DNA from 3 places in the Oceanobacillus sp. E9 genome. Region 2 is predicted to be linked to each of the others. Evidence: predicted binding sites of a transcription regulator. Region 2 holds the regulator's gene; each other region holds the start of a gene.

Region 1 (5,105 bases), on a different contig from region 2:
TGAAGAGAAATTGACAGACATATCTTTACAATTGGAGAGAGAAGATTAATAATGAAGAGTAAACCCTGCATCCACGTGGACTACCATTATGTCCATAACTAGCCTTACTGGTTACCGTGATGCAGGTTTCTTCATTTTATCTTTACATATTATCAAATGTCTTTACATAAGAACACAATATACAGTAACATGTTATTAAGAGTTAACTTGTGGATGGGTTAACTCACAACGTGGTTCCCTAGTGATATTTTCACTAGGGGATTTTTATCTAAGGGTCTTGGGAAATTATTTAACGCTTAGCTTCGGCTAAGCCACATACAATTTTATTGACTTAAAAATATTAAAACCATTGAAAATAGAAAAAGATATAGATACAATGTACCTATGGTGTTTATTTCTAAAAATTCTTTTTTCTTCCCACTATTTTTAGTGGGACTTTTTTATTAAGATGTTATCCAAGTATTTTACAAATAACAAGCTTCCTCTGTTAGTTCATTCGCCTGTTCTTCACTGTGAGCAATAGCATGCAATTTCCATCCCATAGTCATTTTTTCAAAAGCTTCTTTTTCCCAGCACCAAATAGCATCATTTGAATTGTACATTACATAATATTTATTCATCGTTATCCTCCTTGAGATTATATTGTCGTTCTTCTAAAAGTATTTCAAGTTCTTCAATATCTTCTAATGTTGCTTGTTTTTTAATGAAATTTCGTGCAGTTGATCGGTTTCTTAAATACCTTGTGTGCTCTCTGTTCTTCTCTTGCCATTTTTTATTGGCTTTCGTCTGATTATTTTTATCCATAAAATCATGTTAGAAGGTCATTTATTTATTTTCTCTTTTTTAAAACTATAAATAATACACATAAAGAAATGATAAAAGAGGATAGTGCTAATATGAACGCCATATTGAAAACCCCTTTCTAAACTGTTATAGTAACAGTAAGGAGTTAGTGGCTCCTTACTGTTTTCGTTACCTATTCTTTATCCTTTTTGGATATTTTATAGGCAACTAATGCTGTAATAAGTGAAGCGGTAGCCGTGATTAACGTTGCTATCGCTTCTATTGTTTTAGTAAGACCTTCTAACACTTCCTCCCTCCTCTCTATACTTTAATTATACTATCGATAGTATATAATTGCAAGCATATTTTAATAATTATCAACTTTTTTCATTAAAAAAACCCCACTTAATCGGGGCTTTTTATAAGATTCTCATAATCTTTAATTATGTATTTAATTATTTCATTGTAATTGTCAAATAAAATTACACTATCTAATTCATCTTCATCAATTCCAACTGCCTCAATTTTTTGAAAAATCCCATCTATCTTTAAGACTCTTTTTATAATCTCTTCATCAAATAAATGTAAATTCTTAAATAGAATGTTTCTTGAGTTTTTCTCATATAATTTCCAAGCAAATTCTTTCTGTTCATAATGATGTGTCGGATATATAAGAGGTGAATATGCTTCTAAACGCAAAATTTCATTATATGCTCTTAATTTATCTGACCTTTCTTTCTTCAACTCATTGTCCTTATGATGTTTAGTTTGTGTAAGATAAGTAATTATACCACCTACCACAACCCCAATTAAAGGTAACACTGCATTCAAAAAATCCAAGTTTTTTCACCTCTTTGTTTATCTATTATCCTCTCTATCCACATCTGGTGGTATATACCTCGTTTCTAAAGATATATCCTTATGTTCAATCTCAATCATATTTTCTCCATACATATAAGACTGAATAACATTTTTTGTTCCTTCTCTTAATTCTTCTGATGAAAATTCTCTTTCTTCCTTATTAATAGTGTAAGTATTATTTGATACTTTTCGTATATCTAAATGGTATTTACTATACATATCGCTTTTCAGTTGTCGGAAATCTTTTTCAATGGCTTTAATTAATGATTCATGCAAATCTAAATAAGGAGGTACGATTTTAAATTTATCTTGATCGTATAATTTTTCGTTGTGTTTCAGTGTGTTAATCGCTAATGGCATACATATGTATTTTAGTACAAGATCATTCATTTAATCACCATCATCTTTTTTCTTTTTCTTTGAATCAAATAATCCTAGTGCTACTGCAACCGCGATTGCAATAACAATCCATGAACCTTCCATAACTATATACCTCCATTAATTATCTTCATAAGTTTAAAAATATAATACGATATCTATATGATAACTTCATAATTAAACATAACATAATATTAGAACAAATGTTTGCTTTTTGTCGAGATATATTGTAGTATAAATATTATACAAGCTAACTACTACCCCTTTTGTAGATTAGATGTGAATACGCCCCGTTATTGCAACGGGGTCTTTTTTTATACTTCAATATCATCCTCATAAGTGTATAGGTCGTCTACTTTACAGTTTAACACTTTAGCTAACATAAAGAGTTTTTCTACTGAAGGCATTCCTCGATTGTTAATCCATCTAGATAAAGCATTTTGACTTACTCCTAATTTACCTGCAATCCACTTTTTCTTATACCCACTTTTATCTATCCAGTAATCAATGTTACTTCTTATTTTCATATCATCACCTATGTATATAATTCTCCATTATTATTTCATTTCCTTCACCATATTAGTTTTATTTTTATGACACAAAAATGGAATCATTTTTAGAACTGATACATATAGATATATCAACAAACGAATATACGCACGAATAGGTAACACTACGAACACCAAAGCGTATATACGTACGAATAGGGGGTGCGAATATGGAATTACTTATAGGAGGGTGTTTGTCTGCTTTTACTCTTTATGCAGCTACAAAATGGAACAAATCAGATAAAGATAAAATTAAGCATACATTCCGCAATTTAAACTATAAAACAAAAGACTATGAACCGAAGCATTTTAAAACACATCGTACTGATGACTACACTTTATATAGCTACCATGTACCGCATGGACTTGTGGACGATGATAAATTACAGGTACTTGAAAAGGTATTAAATAAACCAGTTAAAATAACATTTGCTAAGACTAAGCTGCACATTAAAGTATATAAGAATCGAATACCAACTAATATTGCTTACAATTGGTTGAAATCAGATGGGTGGACTTTACCTATTGGTCAATCATTAGATGGTCCAGTAATGCATGATTTTGATAAGATACCACACATGACTATAGCAGGGATGACTAGACAGGGTAAAACTGTATTGTTAAAACTGATTTTATCTCATTTGATTTATTCTAATCCTGATGATGTGGAGTTTTACATTATTGATCTAAAAGGAGGATTGGAATTTAGTCAGCATAATTACAAGCAAGTCAAAAAGGTGGCGAGTAGTCCATTACAAGCCTATGACTTATTAAAGGACTTATCAGTAGATATTGAATTAGATATGGCTCATTTCAAGCAAAAAGGATATAACAATGTATTGAATACCAATATCAAGCGCAGAAAATTTATTATTGTGGATGAGGGAGCAGAGCTATTACCGCATAAATTTATGGATAAAGAGGTACGGAAAAAGATGGATTACTGCCAATACGCTATATCCAATATAGCAAGGGTGTCTGGTGCGTTAGGTTATTGTTTAGTGTTTGCTACTCAATATCCAACTGCTGATACTTTACCACGTCAAATAAAGCAAAATGCGGACTGTAAAATAAGTTTTCGTGTACCTACAGAGTTGGCTTCAAGAATATCCATTGATGAACAAGGTGCACAAGATATTAATGTTAAAGGAAGGGCAATATATCGTACTTCTGATAAACAATTAATTCAAGTGCCATATGTAAGTGACAATGAGATAAAAGGGAGGTTTAAGGAATATGTTAGCTCAACTACAAAGACAGCAGAGAGACGAACAGATACTGTTGAGTTTGGATAAATTGACGTATGCCACAAGAGAACAATTACAAATCATAAATAATCTTGGTGGTGATCGTAATGCACAACGCATACTTGCCAGGATGGAAAAAGATAAATTATTACTATCTGCACGACTGGAAAAGAAAATATATTATCTGTCCAATAGAGGTAAGCAATTAATCGGTTCAAATCAAGGACAATTAAATAAGAAGGAAGTCGCCCACGCATTAATGCGTAATGATCTTTATATTAAGTTAGGGATGCCTAAAGATTGGAAGAAAGAACGTCCTGTTACCTGGGGTGAAAATAAACTAATACCAGATGCAACATTTAAACGAAATGGAGAGTTTTACTTCATTGAAATAGATAATCAACAGACCATGTCCACTAATAAAGATAAGATACTAAAGTACAAAGATCTCTCATATGTCATTCACCAACAATACAACCATAGACCAACATTGATATGGTATACATTATCATTAACTCGTAAAAAAAGGTTAAAAGAACTTTGTGAAAAGTCGTCCATCAAATATGAAATATATGGTAACATGTAGGTAAAAAGATATGGAGGGGAATTAGTTGAATAAAATAGCAACTACTTTATTTGTAGTAGGTGGATTAGCGATACTAGGTGGAATTGTTTTAGGATTTATATCTTATGAAACTCCGCTAGCTGGTTATGATTATTTAACGGAAAAGAACTATACAGTATTATTTACTTGGATCGGTGCAGGAATAATTAGTGGGATTATGATGTTTGGATTTGCTGAAATTATTCGTTTGTTACAAGTTCAAAAAGATACATTAATGAAATTAACCGGTGATAACCATCAAGAAGTTGCGAGCCAAAAAGAAAAGGGTAAGTTTGGTAAGTTTATGGATGAAGTGGAGAATGCAAGAAATAATTAAGAGAAAATTGATTTATGATAACTAAAATGATAACGATATATTTCTAATTTCCAATTCAATCAATTTCATAAATTGCAGAAATGTTGATTTAACTGCATTAACATCATATAAAATCAACGATTTCCCTATATGATAATAGAAATGGAAGGTTCTATTGGTTAATAAGCCACCCTTTGTATGGGGATGATGAAAGAATTAAATATGAGGATTTTGAAACATGCTGATTTTGTTTTGGTTCAGAATACCTCTTTCAGGTTGAAGGCGAACTTTTCTAGTTCGTCTTCTTTTATTTGGTCTGGGTTTTATAGATATTATTGGTTAGTATTTATTTCTTTTATAATTAATAG
Region 2 (5,105 bases):
ATTTTAAGTAGGGGTTTTCTACATTTTAGATGGGGGTGTATTGTAATATAGTGGAGGAGCTGGTGGTAATTTAGGTGCACTTCCCCAAAAAACGGGTTCACTTACATATTTATATTCTCCTCTTCCATCAAAACTTGGGCCATGTGCCCACCTACCTTTTTTACTTTCTTCGCCTTCTGAGAAATTAAATAGTGTATATGATACTTCTTGAAATTCTTTTGATCTAGGGAAAGTTGAAGGAACCACGATATCATTCTCACGTTCTTCGAGCTCTCGTATCGCAGCAAACCACTGATTTTGATGATATGTATCTCTTGCAATAAGAAAAGATAACATATCTCTTACACCTGGATCATCGGTCATATTATATAAGCGAGTGACTTGTAATCTTCCTTGTGACTCCGCAGTAAGGTTAGCACGAAAGTCCGCTAATAAATTCCCGCTGGAAATGATGAAATTTGCAGTCCATCGATTTCCATTGCTATCTGCTGGCATTGCTCCAAGTCCACTAACAATCGCATGTTGTGGGTTAGAACCCCCTAATATAGCTGCTAGAGCAGGATCTGTGTCATAAGCATTCTGCTGCGTCTCAAATGGTGCATCGTTTAATAACCTAGCTATCATTGTAGCTAACATTTCTACATGACCAATTTCTTCTGTTCCAATATCAAATAACAAATCACGATATTTAGGCTCTGCTCTACTGTTAAATCCCTGGAATAAATATTGCATCATTACACTAATTTCTCCATACTGTCCACCAAGTACCTCTTGTAATTTTCTAGCAAATACGGGATCAGGCCTACTTGGTTTTGCCTCGAATTGCAATTCTTTAAAATGATAAAACAATGCTTATTCCTCCCTCCATATAATAAACAATTAAGTATATGCAGATAAAAAGTCTAATATTCTATACTAAACACATTGTTACACAATAAATTTTAAGTATAAGGAGAAGTTGTATAAGATTAAAATATCTCTTTGAAAATAATTTGAATGTTGATACCGGTAGTCCAGTTTACTAGACGTTTAGTGTGGGAATTATAAAATAGAATTACTGAGCTAAATGTGTTTTATTACCATTGTTTCTGATTTTTAGAGGGAGATATTAATAACTTGCGGTAATTAAAAATAGTTTTTATATAGTTATTACAGTAATCTAACTTACTTATATTATTAGTTATTTAATAAATTCATAGAATGAATACGGTGATTTGGTACCATGTAGCCAAAGCGATTAATAATCCGGCAGATCCTAATTTTAGAATATTTTCTTTTGACTTAATTTTTTTAGTTTCGATTACTTCTAACGTAGTAACGATGATTAAGATTATACATAAGAAAGGTAATGTTAAAAAATCTACATACTTAGTTAGATAATATATCCCTAGAACCATTGCTATAAGGGCAGTTGGAATATAAAAACTTCGTCGTTGATAGAATTTATCTGACATTTCATTTCTCTCCTTTCATTTCTTAATATTATAATATTAGTTCATTTCTTAATATTATAATATTAGTGTAATTCTAGATTTATGTACAAACTATGCAGACAGATAAATTCTATCGATATAAAAAGAGTTTAGCTATAGAAAGCCAAACTCTTTTTATTAGAAAATATTTCGATATAGACCAATCACTTTTCCAAGAACTGTTACATTCTCATAAAATAAAGGTTCCATTGTAGCGTTTTCCGGTTGTAGTCGTATACGTTTTTCTTCTTTAAAAAATCGTTTTACTGTTGCTTCATTTTCCTCAGTCATTGCTACAACAATCTCTCCATTTAATGCTGTGTTTTGTTGTTTAACAATTACCATGTCTCCATCTAAAATGCCTGCCTCAATCATACTTTCACCATCAATTATAAGTACAAATACATTATCGTCTGGACCGGCACTCGAACTTGGAATTGGAACAAATTCTTCGATATTTTCAACCGCTGTAATTGGTATCCCTGCAGTAACTTTACCAATTACAGGTGCATAACGTGCTTCGTCTTTTGGAAGCTGTTGTTCCATTTCTGGATCAATAATTTCAATTGCTCTTGGCTTAGTAGGATCTCTTCGTATGTATCCTTTGTTTTCTAACCTTTCTAAATGCCCGTGAACAGTTGAGCTGGAAGCGAGTCCAACTGCTACAGCAATTTCTCGAACTGATGGTGGATATCCTTTTAACTTTACTTCGCTTTTAATAAAGTCAAAAATCATTTGTTGTCTTTTTGATAGTTTCGTCATCAAACGTTCACCTCTAGCATAGGTTTTTATTAATGATAGTTTATCATTTTACTATTAAATAAGCAAACACTCGTTCTAATTTTTATTGACAAGATCATATGTTCGGTATATACTTTGAATCAAATAGGAACAATTGTTCGATAAACGGATGAAAGGAGCTTTTAATTATGCTGAAGAAAATTACTAGAACCGATGCATTCTATGTGATAGCATTTGCTTTAGCGCTCGCTTTTTTATATTTCTCTATGGTAACGAGCGGTTAATTAAACAGGAGGAAGTTAGGATTGAAAGCAGTAGTATATTGTCGAGTCAGCACGGATAAACATACACAAGAGTCTTCCCTTATACGCCAACGGGAGGAATTGCAATCATTAGCAAACAAGCTAAACTTTACGGTTATTGATTGTATTGAAGAGCAGGCAAGCGGGTACGATATCGAACGAGAAGGACTCTTTCAACTTCTCGAATATTTTTCAAGTAAAGAAGCGGATTGTTTATGTATTCAAGATGAAACTCGTTTAGGTAGAGGGAATACAAAAATTGCACTTTTTCATCAATTAGCTAAGCTAAATATCCCTATATATACTGTAGCTCACGAAGGTGAATTGGTACTGAATGAAGCCGATTCGATGGTATTACAAATTGTTGGAATTGTAGAAGAATATCAGAGAAAAATTCAAAATATGAAAATAAGAAGAGGAATGCGAAGAGCAGTACGTGAAGGATATCGACCTGAAAAAAATTTAAAACAAATTAATCAGTCTCCTGGTAGAGATCGAACGGAAGTGCCCATTGAAGAAATTGTTCGATTGCGGCAGAATGGGTTAACATTTAATGAAATTACAAAGGTGCTCAATGGTTTAGATTATAACGTTTCAAAAGCTACTGTACACCGTAGATATCAAGAATATCAAAATACTTGAATCTGGATTCGAGGTAGAGTACGATAAGAGGCAGGATATGAAATCCTGTCTTTTTGTCATTTTTAATAGTGGGGAGGTTGACACTATGTTATCTAAAGATAAATTAGAGAGAATTAATTTTCTGTCTAAAAAATCTAAAGAAGAAGGATTAACAACAGAAGAAAAAGCAGAACAAAAGAAGCTTCGTGAAGAGTATTTAAAGAATGTACGTAGCTCTTTTAAGAACCAATTAAGTACAATGACAGTTATTGATCCAAAAGGTAATGACGTTACTCCCCAGAAGCTTCGTGATTACCAAGACCGAAACAAAAAACATTAAATTCTATTGGTCATGCTTGTTGTCATGATAAATTCAATATAGAATGAAGAAGTAAAGGCTTTATTTTGAAAGGGGTAGACAAAATGTCAGGCAATGTAGAACAATTATCAATAAATACGATTCGTACGTTATCCATTGATGCTATTGAGAATGCAAACTCAGGACACCCAGGATTACCAATGGGTGCGGCACCAATGGCGTACACATTATGGACAGATTTTATGAATCATCATCCAAAAAACTCAAAATGGTTTAACCGTGATCGCTTTGTATTATCTGCGGGACACGGATCAATGCTATTATACAGCTTATTGCATCTTTCCGGTTATGATGTATCTATTAAAGATCTAAAAGAATTTCGTCAGTGGGATTCAAAAACTCCAGGACATCCGGAAGTACATCATACCGATGGTGTAGAAGCAACTACAGGACCATTAGGACAAGGTATTGCGATGTCTGTAGGTATGGCTATGGCAGAAGCGCATTTAGGTGCAACGTTTAATAAAGACAGATATTCTGTAGTAGATCATTACACGTATGCCCTTGTGAGTGACGGCGATTTAATGGAAGGGATTTCTCATGAAGCAGCTTCTTTAGCAGGTCACTTAGGATTAGGTAAATTAATCGCACTTTATGATTCTAATGATATATCTCTAGATGGAGATTTAGACCGTTCTTTCTCTGAGGAAACAGAAAAACGTTTTGAAGCTTATGGTTGGCAAGTATTACGAGTGGAAGATGGAAACGATGTAAACGCAATTCGTGAAGCGATTAAACAAGCGCAAAGTAATACGAAACAACCAACACTTATTGAAGTGAAGACTATTATAGGATACGGTTCTCCAAATAAATCAGCTTCTGCTGCTTCACACGGTGCTCCATTAGGAGAAGATGAAATAATATTAACAAAAGAATTTTATAAGTGGAATCATGAATCATTCCATGTACCAGATGAAGTATATGCTGATTTCCAAGAAAAAATCGTAAACGATGGAGAGAAGAAGGAAGCTGCTTGGAACAAGCTTGTTGAAGAATATAAAGAATCTTATCCTGAATTAGGAGAACAATTTGATCTAGCAATTAATGGTCAACTTCCAGAAGGATGGGAAGAGGAACTTCCGGTATATGAGCCTGGTAGCAGTATTGCAACTCGTGCATCTTCTGGTGAAGTACTAAATGCAGTAGCTAAAGCAATACCTAACTTCTTTGGCGGAAGTGCAGATTTAGCTGGTTCAAACAAAACAACAATTAATGAAGAAGGCGACTTTACAAAAGAAGATTATTCTGGTCGTAATGTATGGTTTGGTGTACGTGAACATGCTATGGGAGCGGCGTTAAATGGTATGGCCTTGCATGGCGGGTTACAAGTGTTTGCTGGAACGTTCTTCGTATTTAGTGATTATCTTCGCCCTGCTATTCGACTAGCAGCAATTATGAATATGCCTGTGAATTTTGTATTTACTCATGATTCAATTGCAGTTGGTGAAGATGGGCCGACTCACGAACCAATTGAACAGTTAGCATCATTAAGAGCAGTTCCAAACTTATCACTTATTCGTCCGGCGGATGCTAATGAAGTACAAGCTGCGTGGAGATTAGCTCTTGAATCTGAACATCAGCCAACAGCGC
Region 3 (5,105 bases), on a different contig from region 2:
TTTGTCTAAGGTTTCACCTTTTCGGTCCAGATTCTCTTCTTTTTGCATCAGACGATTTTCTTGCTTCTGAGCTTCCATACGGCGCTCTCTTATTTCATCCTCCGCTTGTTGACGGAATTTATGATTTTCATCTTTTGCTTCAAGAAGCGCTTCTTTCTTGGCGGCATCTGCATTTCTGTGTGCTTCTTCGACAATTTGCTTTGCAAGTCTCTCCGCACTAGAGATCTTTGCTTCTGCAATAGATCTGCGTACCAGATAACCAACAACAATACCGACGATCAGAGCAAGCAAAATGGAGATGACGACGATAACGATGTCCATGATTTCACCTCCTATTGCCTATAAAATTGTACATTTCATATGTGTCGGCATGTAACATTTTCTAAATGCATCAAATATTAATTTCATAATGGATATTATAAAATTATACACTTCTAATATTAATTCTCAATTGGTTGAATGTCAAGGAATCGCCGGAAATAATATCCATGTTGCCAAGCTCTTCTGAATATTGAAATCAAAGAAATCACAAATATAGAACAAAGACGCAAACGCCCGTTATCCACAGCACACAAATTTTATAAAAAAACCCTAAGACCATTTGTTTATGATCTTAGAGTTTTATACAAGCCGGACTATGTTTATTTTAAATCAAGACTCTCTTGAGAAGGTTCTTCTTCCGTCTTATCTTCATCCACTTTATCTAGCTCATAATGCTGACGAATAGACTGATGGATTTCAGTTAATACTTCTTCATTTTCTTTTAGATATTGTTTTGCATTTTCACGGCCTTGTCCTAGACGATCATTATTATAGGAATACCAAGCACCGCTTTTCACAACGATATCTAGATCAGAACCAATATCTAACACTTCTCCCTCTTTAGAAATCCCTTTTCCGTACATAATATCCACTTCAGCTTGTTTAAACGGTGGGGCAACTTTATTTTTCACAACTTTAATTCGTGCTTTATTTCCTACCGCATCATTACCAAGCTTCAATGTTTCTGCTCTTCTTACTTCTAAACGTACTGAAGAATAGAATTTTAATGCTCTACCACCAGGTGTTGTTTCTGGATTTCCGAACATAACACCGACTTTTTCCCGGATTTGGTTAATAAATATTGCCGTTGTTTTTGACTTATTTATCGCTCCAGATAATTTACGTAAAGCTTGTGACATTAAACGTGCTTGTAAACCGACATGAGAATCTCCCATTTCACCTTCAATTTCAGCTTTTGGTACAAGCGCAGCTACAGAGTCAACTACGATAATATCTACAGCTCCACTTCGAACAAGTGCCTCTGCAATTTCTAGAGCTTGTTCTCCTGTATCTGGTTGAGATAATAGTAATTCATCAATATTTACACCCAAAGCTTTCGCATATACTGGATCAAGAGCATGCTCTGCATCTATAAATGCCGCTTGTCCACCTTGTTTTTGTGCTTCAGCAATAGCGTGAAGTGCAACGGTTGTTTTACCTGAGGACTCCGGACCATATATTTCGACTACACGACCACGAGGATAACCACCGATACCTAAGGCAACATCTAATGCTAATGATCCACTCGGGATAGTAGCGATTTTTGGAATTTCATTTTCCCCCATTTTCATAATGGAACCTTTACCAAATTGCTTCTCTATTTGTCTTAAAGCCATATCTAACGCTTGTTTTCTATCACTCAAAGAAACTACCTCCTTCACATATCTGTATCTATCATACAATGTTTTTATGTATTTAACAAGAAAAAAACGAATGGATGTTCTTATTTTTTAATAATCTATTTATAATCAAATATAGAAAAAAGCTATAAAAATAGTTTAGTAAATATAGATTTCTACTATTAACTCTTAATACTTTTATTTTTTAAATATTGATATATAATTTCAAATCCTTTTAAACAAGCTCTATCCCGTATATGATTTCTATTTCCAGTAAAGTTAAATTTTTTAGAAACAACCACTTCATCATCATCTACTAGTGAGATATAGACTGTACCGACTGGTTTCCCTTCTTGTTCATTCGGTCCTGCTATTCCAGTAAATGAAATCCCTAAATTTGTTTGCATTTTTCGAGAAACATTTGATGCCATTATATCTGAACATGCATGGCTAACCACACCATGAGAATCTATAGTTTCACTAGGAATTTCTAACACTTCTTTTTTGATACGGGTCTGGTAAGTTATATAACTACCTGCAAACACATTCGAAGCTCCAGACACAGATACAATTTTTTGAGAAAACATTCCGCCGGTAATACTTTCTGCTGCACTAATTGAATAACCTAAATGTTTTAGTTGTTGAACAACTACCTCTTCTATTGACTCATCATCCTCACCAAAACAAAACTCTCCAATTCTTGCTAAAATTAGTGTTTTTGTTTGTTCTAACATTTCTACTGCTTCTTGTTTTGTTTCTCCACTTGCAGTTAGACGAATGACAACGGCTTGATCTTGTGCAAGTGGAGCAATGGTTGGATTAGTTTGCTTTTCAATTAAGTCTGATAATGCATGCTCTAATGCTGATTCACCGATACCACTAAATTTTAGGGCAACGGATTGTATAATTCGTTGTTTACCAGTTAATGTCTCTAAAAATGGAAATAGTTCCTCTTGCGAAATATGTTTCATCTCACGAGGCACTCCCGGTAAAAAGAACCAATGGCAAGATTGATAATGAACGTACATTCCAGGTGCCATTCCTGCGTTATTTGTTAATACTGTAGACCCTTCAAATACACGAGCCTGTTTTCGGTTATTTGGTGTCATCGTTTGTCCGCGTTTTTGAAAGAATGTCTCTATTTTTTCCATGCTTTTTTGATCTTCAACTAATGCTAATCCTGTCATCTGTTGGAATCCTTCACGAGTAAGGTCATCCGCAGTCGGTCCAAGCCCACCTGTAACAATGACAATATCAGAACGCGATTGAGCAAGCTCGAAAGCCTGCTCAACTCGTCCTAGATTATCTCCTACTACTGTGTGATTGTATATATTAATACCATAAGAAGCTAATTTTTCGGATAACCATTGTGCATTTGTATTCGCTATTTGACCTAATAACAGTTCTGTTCCAACCGCGACTATTTCAGCTTGATAATTTTTCATTATTTTGAATCCCTCATCACATGCCAGTTTTTAACAAAATAGTCAACTCCCGAGATAATAGTGAAAATTAATGCAAGATAAAGCATGATTATTCCAAAAGGAAAATCAATATAAGAAAATGGGAAATTATGTAGTAATAATACTGCGATCGCAATCATTTGTGTTGCAGTTTTTAATTTACCCATACTTCCTGCTGCAAGGACGATTCCTTCACCAGCAGCCACTAGTCTTAAACCAGTTACAGCTAATTCTCTACTTATTATAATGATGACTATCCATGCCGGAGCAATTTCCATTTCCACTAATAGTATCAGTGCTGCAGATACTAATAACTTATCTGCAAGTGGATCCATAAATTTTCCTAAGTTCGTAACTAATTGATGTTTTCTAGCGTAGTAACCATCAACCCAATCCGTAGCAGCTGCAATAATAAAAATCAGTGCTGCTAGAAAATGGGTAACTGGTAATTCAGTACTTCCAATATCCCAAGCCCCCCAAGGAAAAGGAATAGATAATAATAATATAAAAATTGGAATCATTAATATTCTGGAAAACGTTAACTTATTTGGTAAATTCATTCTGTCTACCTCCATCTTTTAATTACTAAATACAGAGGCTGGGACAAAAGAATTAATCAAAAGATAAATCGAAATAAAGTATTTTGAAAAGCTTCTTCAGAAATATGCTTCGCTAGTACAATCGGTGATTCTCCGTTTGCTTAAGCAATCCCGCGGTCCTCACAAGAGTCTGCGTATATTTCTTAAAATTTCTCAAAATAACATTCGTCTTTTGACCAAATCTTTTAGCTATGTCCCAGCCTCTTTCTACGATTAATTAAACTGAATTTCTAATTTTTGGTGTACGGTAGACATGTCTACTGGATATTCTATTTCTGTTCCGTTAATAGAGATGGTTACGGCTGGCGCATATCCAACATTTAATGAAATAGAATCAAAATCAGAAGCGTCCCATTCTTGAGGAGCTGCTTCAGCGTTGAAGACACTACTAAATAAAGATTCACCACTTCCACTTGTAACCTCTAACCACGATTCCTCGCCATCGCCAGTTACATCTACAGAAACAGTAACTTCATCACCGTAATTGCTTACACCAATAACTGAATTTGGTGAACTTCCGGTTCCTTCCTCGATTACTTCAACAGATAGTTCTTCAGATGGACTGTCTTCAGATTCGTTATTATCTTCAGCAGCATCACCATTTTCTTCATTATTCTCTTCTTCACCCTCATTAGATGTTCCTTCACCTGTATCAGTATTAGAATCATTGGTTCCATCTTCAATAATAACATTGTTTTCCTGAGGTTCTTCAGATGGATCTGTAGCATCAGAAGAATTAGCACGGATAAATAACCAAGCAACAATAATAATACCAATTACTAATAGAACGACAATAATTGAAGGAATACTTGAAGAAATGCGTGAACCTTTATCATTACTATTATTTTCTCTTCTTGTTCGTTGAATACGTGTATATTGAACATTTTCCTCTTCCGTACTAGGCAATTCTTCTCTATGTTCTTCGAGAAGTTCATTTGGATCCAATCCTACAGCAGTTGCATACTCTTTTATAAAAGCTCTTGCATAAAACTTACCAGGTAAAATATGAAGATTACCCTCTTCAATTGCCACTAAATATCTTTTTTGAATTTTTGTCGTTTCCTGTAAACTATCTAGTGAAACCCCACTAGATAAACGTGCCTCTTTTAATTTCGCACCAACATCCATATAAAACACCTTCCATAATCAAAAAATATTAAAACATAGAAAACCCGTCCTGCTGATGAAAATCTTGCTTTTCTACTGTTTCATATGTAATCTCTTCATTTTCATCCGTGCGTAATTCGATGATATAATCAAAATCATCCAAACTATATTCCGTAGATTGAACAAATATGTCAGGATGCTCAACTACTTTAATAGTAGGAAGTTGCATTATTTCACGAATTAATTGCCAATGTTGTTCGTTCGCCTTTCTTTTT

The links. Region 2 encodes LexA, which represses DNA repair genes until DNA is damaged. Its sites were predicted from a motif close to CGAACATATGTTCG; they were not measured.
Region 1: the regulator LexA is predicted to act here: its motif matches at 2,219-2,232, upstream of AQ616_RS09585 (YhjD family protein).
Region 3: the regulator LexA is predicted to act here: its motif matches at 1,753-1,766, upstream of recA (recombinase RecA).

What each region holds. Positions count from the first base shown of each region.
Region 1 covers NZ_LSNA01000007.1:2,269-7,373, forward strand. The annotation lists gene AQ616_RS09570 (hypothetical protein) at 1-49, shown strand, start outside; gene AQ616_RS19620 (hypothetical protein) at 465-620, opposite strand; gene AQ616_RS09575 (hypothetical protein) at 613-804, opposite strand; gene AQ616_RS09580 (hypothetical protein) at 1,189-1,623, opposite strand; gene AQ616_RS09585 (YhjD family protein) at 1,642-2,034, opposite strand; gene AQ616_RS09590 (helix-turn-helix domain-containing protein) at 2,337-2,549, opposite strand; gene AQ616_RS09595 (FtsK/SpoIIIE domain-containing protein) at 2,741-3,865, shown strand; gene AQ616_RS09600 (replication-relaxation family protein) at 3,807-4,403, shown strand; gene AQ616_RS09605 (hypothetical protein) at 4,429-4,758, shown strand.
Region 2 covers NZ_LSNA01000005.1:648,754-653,858, reverse strand. The annotation lists gene AQ616_RS06970 (manganese catalase) at 19-849, opposite strand; gene AQ616_RS06965 (hypothetical protein) at 1,194-1,454, opposite strand; gene lexA (transcriptional repressor LexA) at 1,611-2,234, opposite strand; gene AQ616_RS06955 (YneB family resolvase-like protein) at 2,519-3,157, shown strand; gene AQ616_RS06950 (DUF896 domain-containing protein) at 3,243-3,476, shown strand; gene tkt (transketolase) at 3,560-5,105, shown strand, end outside.
Region 3 covers NZ_LSNA01000007.1:777,277-782,381, reverse strand. The annotation lists gene rny (ribonuclease Y) at 1-321, opposite strand, end outside; gene recA (recombinase RecA) at 642-1,685, opposite strand; gene AQ616_RS13460 (competence/damage-inducible protein A) at 1,844-3,106, opposite strand; gene pgsA (CDP-diacylglycerol--glycerol-3-phosphate 3-phosphatidyltransferase) at 3,106-3,684, opposite strand; gene AQ616_RS13450 (helix-turn-helix domain-containing protein) at 3,937-4,851, opposite strand; gene AQ616_RS13445 (DUF3388 domain-containing protein) at 4,880-5,105, opposite strand, start outside.